3 regions of the Colwellia sp. MB3u-55 genome follow, and region 2 is predicted to be linked to each of the others. Evidence: predicted binding sites of a transcription regulator. Region 2 holds the regulator's gene; each other region holds the start of a gene.
What was found. Region 2 encodes LexA, which represses DNA repair genes until DNA is damaged. Its sites were predicted from a motif close to TACTGTATNNNNATACAGTA; they were not measured.

Region 1 (3,293 bases), on a different contig from region 2:
AACTAGTTGCGCATTGTTTTGATAATCAAACGGTGAGTCGACTTTTTGATATTGAGTGCCATCATTCGTTTGTAAACCGACCTGACGGCGGAAATGCTCAAACGAATTTAATGCTAAAATAGTGGCTGAGCATAATACCGCCCCTTCACATTTTGACCAGAGAATATCTTCAAGGGTAAAGCCCACTTCAATAGGGGAAGCCGACACTAAAAAGTCACTACGTTTGCCCGTCAGTTTTTCGAACCACCTTGCCATTGGAGCGCCTTTCTCACTATCTGTTTTGGCATACATTTTCCATAGTGAGTTGAAATTTTCTAACCGTTGGATCATAAAACCAGCTTCTGCAAGTAAGGGCTCGGCAACAAACATTTTACACTCCCCGTCTTTCACTGACTCCATCAATAAATTATATAGCTTGTTGCAATGTCCTAAACATTTTTTACTGAGCTCTGCTAAATCTTTAGCTGAGTTTTTTAAGTTCGGTGGAACGATTCCGTTTTCAAAACGATATAATGCCGCCTCGTCATCACGAGAGAAACGGCTATTTTCTTTAGCTTTTTCATTGAAATATAACGCCTGATTGTTTTCGATAAAGCTCGCTACTTTTTGCATTTCCATTAATAAATCTTGGCAATCGTCCCCTAATTTTAACGAGGGTGAAATGGCCGAAGTCGACTTTATTAATTTTGCCATTTTATCGCCGGTTTCTTTTAACTTGGTTAGCCAATCAATGGCACCTTTAATGGCAACATTCGCACTTGAATGATCACGGGTTACTTTAGGCAGATGATGTGCTTCGTCAATAATGTAAAAAGTGTCTTCTGGTGAGGGTAAAATAACACCTCCACCAAGCTCTAAATCAGCCAGTAATAAACTATGGTTAATGACCAACACATCGGCAGACTCCATGGTTTCTCGAGCTTTATGAAAAGGGCAATGGGTGTGATCGGCTAAATGTTTTAAACAACTGTGTTTGTCACATTGAATTTGTTGCCATAAATGATGAGGGATAGGGTCTGCCCAAGAATCTAGATCGCCTTGCCATTTATTATCCGTTAACGCTTTATGTAAATGATGCAATAACTTTATATCCATGGCATCAGGTTTTTGCGCAAAGGTGAAACCGGCCTGAGGGGAATCGTCTTGACTGACAGCAAGCGCTAATTTTTGCCGACAAACATAGCGTTGGCGACCTTTGACTAAGGTGAAATTAAAATCTAAGCCTGAATGTTTCTTTAAGAAGGGTAAATCTTTGTCCACTAATTGTTCTTGTAGCGCAACTGTTGCAGTAGAAATACAGACCTTCTTTTGACGTGACATTGCTAATGGAATAGCGCCTAATGAATAAGCCAACGATTTACCCGTACCGGTACCTGCTTCTATGATAATAATTTTTCGCGCTTTATCGTATTCTCCCGCAAGAGTTTTAGCTATTTCGGCAATCAAAAAAGTTTGCTGTTTTCTTGGGTGAAAGTTTTCTAGATTTTCACCAATGGTTTTATACGATGTGCGAATTGCTACTTTAATTTTATCGCTTAGCATGCTGTTAGCCATTTAGGGTTCATTAGGTTATATACACATTTCAGTTAAATAGGCTGAATCCTGTATCTTCAAATAGGATGAGTATATACTGCTGTATATATTAACAGTTTATCGTTATCCGCAACGAATTAAAATAATTAATGTCATTAACTGTAGAAAAATTAACGCCTAGCTTGAATTATGGCTTTTTATTAACTCGTCAAGCCTATGATACCAAACAAGGTATTGAATTGTCTTTATGGATTAAAACCCTTAAAGGTGCTGTTAATGTTATTGTGCAAAATCAACAGGCATTATTTTTTGTTGAACAAACGCAGCAAGTTCGCGCGCAAAGTCTCCTGTCGGAGCAGCGAATAGTAACGGCTAAAGTTACCCCGCTTACGCTTAAAACCTTTAATCAACAACTTGTCAGTGGCTTTTATTTTTCAACGATGCGTGAATTCTATCGCGCACGCGATGTTTTAAAACAAGCCCAGATAAAATGTTACGAAGACGATTTTCGCCCCGATGAACGCTTTTTAATGGAGCGCTTTATTACCGCTGGTATTGAATTTATCCCTCGGTTAACAGCTTTATCGATAACCGAATCTGCCAAACAGTTTTTACAGACTAACTTTGCTACCTTTTATAGTGACAAATGCCGTGCAACGGATAAGACTCAGTTACTTGATGATATTGCGTTAACTATGGTATCACTTGATATTGAGTGTTCAATGGCAGGGGAGCTTTATTCTATTGGTTTACATTCGCATAAAATGTCTGATGGTAAGCCGATAAAATGTGTTTTGATGATCGGTGATCAAAAAAAGTTTTTAGCAAAAATAACACAGTCAAAGTTATCCGACGCTGAGGCGATAGAAATCGCAGAGCACATCGTTTGGCTTGACAATGAACAAGCGCTGCTAGCTGAGCTGATCGCTTGGATAAAAATCCACGATCCCGACATTTTTATTGGTTGGAACGTGATTAACTTTGATTTTAATTTGCTACAAAAACGCTGTGATATTTATAATATCCCATTTAATATCGGCCGCAATGATAAGTCTCCCCGCTGGCGAACACGTTCGGCAGGCGGTAGTCAAAATGAGCAAAAATTTATTGATGTCGCTGGCAGAGTGGTCCTTGATGGTATTGATTTACTAAAAAACGCGACTTATAACTTTCCAAGTTTTTCCCTTGATTTTGTTGCCAATGCCTTATTAGGTAAGGGGAAAAAGGTCGATGATGTTGACAATAGAATGCAAGAAATTAACAACAACTTTGCCAATGACAAGCTAGCTTTAGCCGCTTATAACCTTGAAGATTGCCATTTAGTTACCCTGATCTTTGAACAATCCTTGTTACTCGAATTCACGCGTTTGCGCGCCAAACTAACCGGTTTATCTATAGACCGTATTGGCGGCTCTGTGGCAGCGTTTACCAACTTATATTTACCTAAATTACACCGTAGTGGTTATATTGCGCCCAATATGGGCGATGGCTTGCAAGGGCTAATTTCTCCTGGTGGTTATGTGATGGACTCTATTCCGGGTTTATATAAAAATGTCTTAGTACTTGATTTTAAAAGTCTTTATCCCTCTATTATTCGAAGTTTTAATATTGATCCTATGGGCCTAATTGAAGGTTTACAATCACCTGAGACTAGTATAAAAGGTTTTGATGGTGCTTATTTCTCTAGGGATAAACATTTCTTACCTGACATTATTAATGAGCTGTGGTTAGAGCGTGATATCGCTAAAAAAGATAAAAAT
Region 2 (3,293 bases):
CTTCGACAACAATAGGCATAAAACCGTGATCTTTACCACAAAGCTCAGCACACTGACCTCGGTATAGCCCAGGCTCGTCAACTTTTGTCCATGCTTCATTAATAAATCCTGGGATAGCATCTTGCTTTACTGCAAAAGCAGGTACCCACCAGGCATGAATAACATCGTCAGAAGTGATTAAAAATCTTACTTTCTTATTAACTGGAATGACAAGGTGTTTATCAACTTCGAGTAAATAATTTTCACCTTTGACTTTGTCGCCGGCATCAACACTAAGGTGTTTACCTTCTTGTGTCTCATACTGTGGTCTTGGCGTAGATAAAACGGAGTAGAACTCAATATCTTGATCAAAATATTTATAATGCCACTTCCACTGAGAACCTGTGATCTGAATGGTAACGTCAGAATCGTCGTTATTTTCCATTTCGATCAGTGTTTTCGTTGCTGGTACAGCCATAGCGATAAGAATGACAATGGGAATTGCTGTCCAGAGAATCTCTACTTTTGTACTTTCATGAAAATCTGCTGATTTAGCCCCTTTGGATTTTCGGTGGAAAACCATTGACCAAAACATAGCACCAAAAACAACCACACCGATTGCTACACATATATACATTGCGAGCATATGTAGATCATAAACATCTCTACTTACTTCTGTTACACCCTTGGTCAGATTTAATTGCATATCTGCCCAAGCTGAACTGGAAAGAACACTCCCCAACAACAGCCAACCTAGGTTACGTCTTTTCACACGACATCTCCTTCACCCTATAAAAGTTTAAAACTTGATACCTAGGACAAAACACATCCTTTAGTACGGATTTTTATTATTTTCTTAGCGATTTTGTTATCAACCAGTTAGCGTCGAAAACATCGCCTTATATTTATATTTGTACACATTCCAAACTAGAATTACTTAAAAGTTGATCTGGGTCAATTTAAAAATCGAGCTATTTTAAAATAAAAACCAATAAAAACAATAGAGTATCAACTCTAATATAAAATAATGCCTAATAACAAAGGGCTGTAGCCGTAGTATTAAAAATAAACAGCTAAGTATAACTACGCGTATTACAAAAATTGATAGTGGTTATTTTTTAATCAGAAAAAGATAAAGTTGTTTGAATGGGGTTTAGAATGAAAATTATTCTTAGGAAAGAGGAAGGTTTGCATGAAAAGAATACGAAAGGGTATAAAAGCAAACTTTAGCCTATGTTATAGACTAAAGTTAACGGATCGGTTTGACTTATTTAATAGCGTATTTGTTAGATAAATTGACTTAGTTCGTTACCACTAAGTTTATTAAAAAGATTAACTTAATTACATCCAGTCTGCCGAGCGAATAACGCCAACAGCTAACCCTTCAATATTAAACTCTTGGTCAGACAAATCAACTTTTATAGGAGAGAAATCATCATTTTCAGCATGTAAGTAAACGATATTACCTTCTCTTTTATAACGTTTAACCGTAACATTTTCTTCGACACGAGCAACAATTACTTGGCCATTTTGTACATCGGTCGTTTGATGAACTGCTAACAAGTCACCATCAAGTATGCCAATGTTTTTCATGCTTTCGCCATTAACTCTCAATAAGTAATCAGCGGCTGGATGAAACAAATTACCGTCTACTTTATAATGATCTTCAACATGCTCTGCAGCTAAAATAGGTTCACCTGCAGCAACTCTGCCGATTAACGGTAAACCGGCTTCTTCCATTAACTTCTCAGTCAACCGAATGCCGCGAGAAGTACCTGGTAACATTTCTATATAGCCTTTTTTAGCCAAAGCTTTTAAATGTTCCTCGGCTGCATTTGCTGATTTAAAGCCAAAAAACTTGGCTATTTCAGCACGCGTTGGTGGCATGCCCGTATCGCTTATCTTGTCTTTGATCAGATCAAAAACTTGTTGTTGTCGGTTCGTTAGAGGGCGTAATTCGCTGATTTCATTTAGCATAGGGGGCCTGTAAATTTACACAGTTGTTACTGTGAGTATATACAGGTCATTAGTAAAGGCAAGTTTTCTAGCCGAATTATTTTTGAAAACTCCCTGATTTTAGATAATGGATAACTTGTTCGATAACTTTTTCGTTTTTCATCATAAATGGATGGGTCGTTTCCATTTCAATGTGATCATTCATACCATCAAGTTTGGTACTAGCAACCGAAACTTTACCATCATCTTTATCAGGAATAAGTGTTGATAATATCCAATTAATACTTTGATTACCGGCAATAACACCCAAATCAAAATTAGCATTGCCAAGGTTACTAGGGACACTGAATTCGCCAGTACCTAATTGCATACCCGCATCACCATTTATAAAACTAAAGCCAGGTGTATTTTTAAGTTTATCAACGACTTCACTGCCATTATTTGGTGGGCCCAGCATCACGACTTTATGTAAATTAGGTATTTTGTGCATACTTAAATATTGGCGAACTAATATACCGCCCATTGAATGGGTAACAAAGTTAACTTGACGATTTTCACAAATTAATAGCGCTTTAGAAATCACTTTTTCAGCCAACTCTTCTATCGAATAATCCCTAGAAGGGTAGTTGATATTTATCACAAAATAACCTTCTGCTAACAATCGTTTTTCAATAGCTTTCATCGAGTTAGCGGAACGTGCAAGCCCATGCAGTAAAATTACACATTCACCATTAGATAAAGAATCTACGGGCTCTTCAAAAGAAGCTTGAATTTTATAGCCACGTTCAACCGAAGTATCTAGGCTTTCTTGTTCAATCATATTTTTTAAACGAATTTCTGCATCAGTAATTTTTCTAGCAAATTGTTCCTTAAGGAGTGCTAATTCTGACTTAAGTGCTGTAATTTTTTCATTCATAGCTGCGCTCCATCATTTTTATGTTGAACGTTCATTATTGACGCTTTATTCACTTTTGAAAACAAGTGAGATAATATTTTTTAAAGCACGGTTTTAGTATCATTTAAAAAGGGCTAATAACTTTAAACATCTACCATTAGCATTCAGTCATACGTGTATAGGGAGTATAACGTTATGTGCTCTCGGTTTGGCAATAAATATTAATTTCTGCGCAGTGCTTCAAACTGAGATAACTCCCAAAAACGCATCGTTATTAACAAACCAACATGTTTTCGTTTGTCTAAAGCTAACAAGGCATCTTCTTAGTTTATCTTTACTACTGGCAACTATTTTCTCGTTTAGCATAGCCGATGTTAGCTAGGTCTCGTCCGCAAAAAGCTCATCGCTACTTTTTTTTTCTGAAGCGAGTTCTCGACTAATTTTTTGAATATGTGTCTCAGAA
Region 3 (3,293 bases), on a different contig from region 2:
TAGATGCCATATTAAATTTACCCATGGCAGATATTGTAAAAAGTTTTGTTTTTTCATCTGACATCAAATTGGCGTTGTCTGAGCAACAAGGTGAGTTGTCAGAACTATTAACATTGGCTAAGCATTATGAAGTATCAACAGGTAAGCGTATTACTCGTTCTATTGACAGTCATAAAATTTTTGAAGCTAGCCTATTAAATTGTTATTACGACGCATTAAAGTGGGGGGTGAACATCTTTTAAGGCGGTAACCCTTTGACACCTTATATTACTAGCAACTTTAACCTTAAATATTATGAGTCAAGATTACAGTGACTAAACTTACGAATAAAACTAACAGCTAATTTTGGGTATGTCTTGCCAGTTACTTGTGTACTGTGGACTTAAAAAGTGCCGTTTCATTTGCCAGGAGTCTGATTTTCCCTCTGCGCCCAAGGTCAGTGTCCCTTTACCGTAACGACTATTAATACTATCAAGACAATTCATGAGTATTGGGTTTGAATGATCAGATAAAAATAAATCAGCTTGTTGATGTTGTCTGCTTTCCAAGGCGATTGCACCGACACCACAACGATAAAAATGCACACCGGGTATAAATATTTCAGCGAGTATTAAACTGACCGCTGTAGCAATATCACAACTATTATCTGTTGCTAAGGGAAAAGTATAAACCATTGTTTGTTTGTAATAATTTTCATCATGGGGTGAGCTTGAAGCGAACACGAGCAGTTTTTTTATAAGTGAAGACTGACGTCTTACTTTTTTAGCGACTATCGTACTATGGGTGGTTAAGGCTGCTTGTAATGTATGTATATCGACAATACGTTGACCAAAACTACGTGTAGAGAATATTTCCCGTTTAGGTGCTTTTACATCATCCCAGCTTAAACAGCTAATCCCCTTTAATTCGTTAACCGTACGCTCAGTGACAACACTAAATTGCTTGCGCATAATCTTAGGGCATTGCATTGATAACTGATAAGCCGTGCTAATATTTTGCTGTTTTAGTCGATGAGATATTTTATTACCAATACCCCAAACCTCATTTACTGCCATTTTTTCTAATATTTCTTTCGCACTTTGCGCGTTATCAATAATGGCAACACCCTGGTAACCGTCAAGTTTTTTAGCTGCATGATTTGCTGCTTTAGCTAAGGTTGATGTTGTACCAAAGCCAACACCCACCGGTAGCCGGGTTTCTTTCCAAATAGCACGTCTTATTTCATGGCCGTATTGGTGCCAATCTTTAATAACGCCACTATAGTTTTTAAAATGTAAAAATGACTCATCAATTGAGTAAATATATTGGTCATCACAATATCTCGCAATAACATTCATCATTCTTTCACTTAAGTCAGCATATAACTCGTAGTTGGAAGAGCGTACCACTACACCATGCTTATGTAGTAAGTCTTTTATCTGAAAATAGGGAGTGAATTTTGGAATACCCAGCCGTCGAGCAATAGGACAAACAGCACAAATGCAGCCATCGTTATTCGTTAAAACAACAACGGGCTTGTTTCTTATGCTCGGGTCGAAGACTTTTTCTGCGCTGGCATAAAAAGATACAGCATCAACTAATGCATACATGCGGTTAATTCAGGAGCTTGATGATGGAGTCGAATAGAGCGAGTAACAATACCTTCTAATTGAAAGTCGTCTCCGGGCTTGATGCTAACTGGCGCAAAATCTTTAGACGCTGATAACAGCCGAGCTTGCTTTTTATCAATCAACTTACAGACAAAGCAACCATTGTAATTTGCCACAATGACATCACCATTTCTGGCGGTGAGTGAACGATCAACAATAAGTAAATCACCATCAAAAATGCCCACACCCTGCATGGACTCGCCAGATGCTTGGCCAATAAATGTGGCATTAGGATGCCTAATAAGGAGTTTATCTAGTGATAACCCCAGTTCTTTATATTCGGCTGCGGGTGATTCAAACCCTGAAATACCTGCTTCAATGTAAATAGGAATAACTTTCATTACTTAAATCTCAACTGTGTTTTTATACAGTATAGTTTCTAAGTTGATTCTTGAACAGAATAATTTAACATTGCTTACGAGTAATGATTACTTTCATTTTGAAATAGAGCCGTTAAAATCAGCGCTGCATAAATTTATAGGGTTAACTTAGATGCATGAAAATGCCAATTCGTTAGTGGTACTTGATTTTGAAACCACAGGATTATCACCCAATCAAGGTGATAGAGCGATAGAGATAGGTGCGGTTAGAATTGTAGACGGTAAAGTTACCGATAAATTTCAATCATTAATGAATCCTGGTTTTAGGATCAGTGGTTTTATTGAGCAATACACCGGAATATCTAATCAAATGCTTGCTAATGTCGGCTCTTGTGGTGAAGTGATGGCACAATTTACCGATTTTCTGGGTGACGATAATTTACTTGCCCATAATGCGTCTTTTGATCAAAAATTCCTGAACGCTGAGCTTAATAACATTAATCGAAAATATTTTGGGCAATTTATTTGTTCATTACTTGTCTCGCGCAGAATAAATATAGATGCGCCTAATCATAAATTAGGTACGCTGATTCGTTATAAAAATATTCCATCAGATGGGGCTTTTCATCGGGCGTTATTTGATGCTGAGATGACGGCAAAATTGTGGTTGTTGATGCTTGATGATATCGAAGAAAAAATTAACCACGAGTTTGTACCTTTTGCATTAATACAGAAGTTATCAAAGACAGCAAAAAATGACGTAAGTAAGCTGTTAACTAAATGGTAATTTATCTTGTTGGTTTTTAATTTTTTATCTCAGGTATACTCTTCGTTCAACGTTTATTAGAGTTAATATTATCGACTATCCAGATAAAAAAGCCCCAGAAGAAATAGATCCCACACTGCCTTCTGTAGCGGTATCAAATTTACAGCTTAAAATAGCGACCTTTAATTTGTTTAATTATCTTGAGCCGCCCAATGCTTTCTATGAATTTGAACGAATTTATAGTGCTGAGCAGTGGCGTAAAAAGCAACATTGGATTGCTGAATATTTACGTGAATTTCAACCTGACATTATTGGCTTTCAAGAAGTCTTTAGTCCCGAGTCTCTAGAGCAATTAGTTGCAGAGCAGGGCTATTGTTATTTTGCTGTGGTTGATGAACCTCAAGTGATAGATGATTTTATTTACAAACGTCCTGTTGTCGCCATTGCATCTCGTTACCCTATTGTTGAAGTTGCCGCGGTAGAAGCAAACACTGAGCTTGCACTATCATTAGGTTTAACCGATAAATTCTCTTTTAGCCGAAAAGTGTTAAGGGCAAC

Region 1: a site for LexA is predicted at 1,632-1,651, ahead of H4J66_RS06175 (DNA polymerase II). Genes of this name have one in related genera too.
Region 3: a site for LexA is predicted at 2,003-2,022, ahead of H4J66_RS01385 (LexA family transcriptional regulator). Genes of this name have one in related genera too.

What each region holds. Positions count from the first base shown of each region.
Region 1 covers NZ_JACGUS010000102.1:61,054-64,346, reverse strand. Annotated here, with positions in the region: gene dinG (ATP-dependent DNA helicase DinG) at 1-1,542, opposite strand, end outside; gene H4J66_RS06175 (DNA polymerase II) at 1,683-3,293, shown strand, end outside.
Region 2 covers NZ_JACGUS010000116.1:164,233-167,525, reverse strand. Annotated here, with positions in the region: gene coxB (cytochrome c oxidase subunit II) at 1-751, opposite strand, end outside; gene lexA (transcriptional repressor LexA) at 1,321-1,956, opposite strand; gene H4J66_RS12715 (alpha/beta fold hydrolase) at 2,033-2,851, opposite strand; gene H4J66_RS12710 (DNA repair ATPase) at 3,209-3,293, opposite strand, start outside.
Region 3 covers NZ_JACGUS010000057.1:1,188-4,480, forward strand. Annotated here, with positions in the region: gene H4J66_RS01375 (hypothetical protein) at 1-242, shown strand, start outside; gene H4J66_RS01380 (Y-family DNA polymerase) at 333-1,589, opposite strand; gene H4J66_RS01385 (LexA family transcriptional regulator) at 1,577-1,990, opposite strand; gene H4J66_RS01390 (PolC-type DNA polymerase III) at 2,142-2,756, shown strand; gene H4J66_RS01395 (endonuclease/exonuclease/phosphatase family protein) at 2,923-3,293, shown strand, end outside.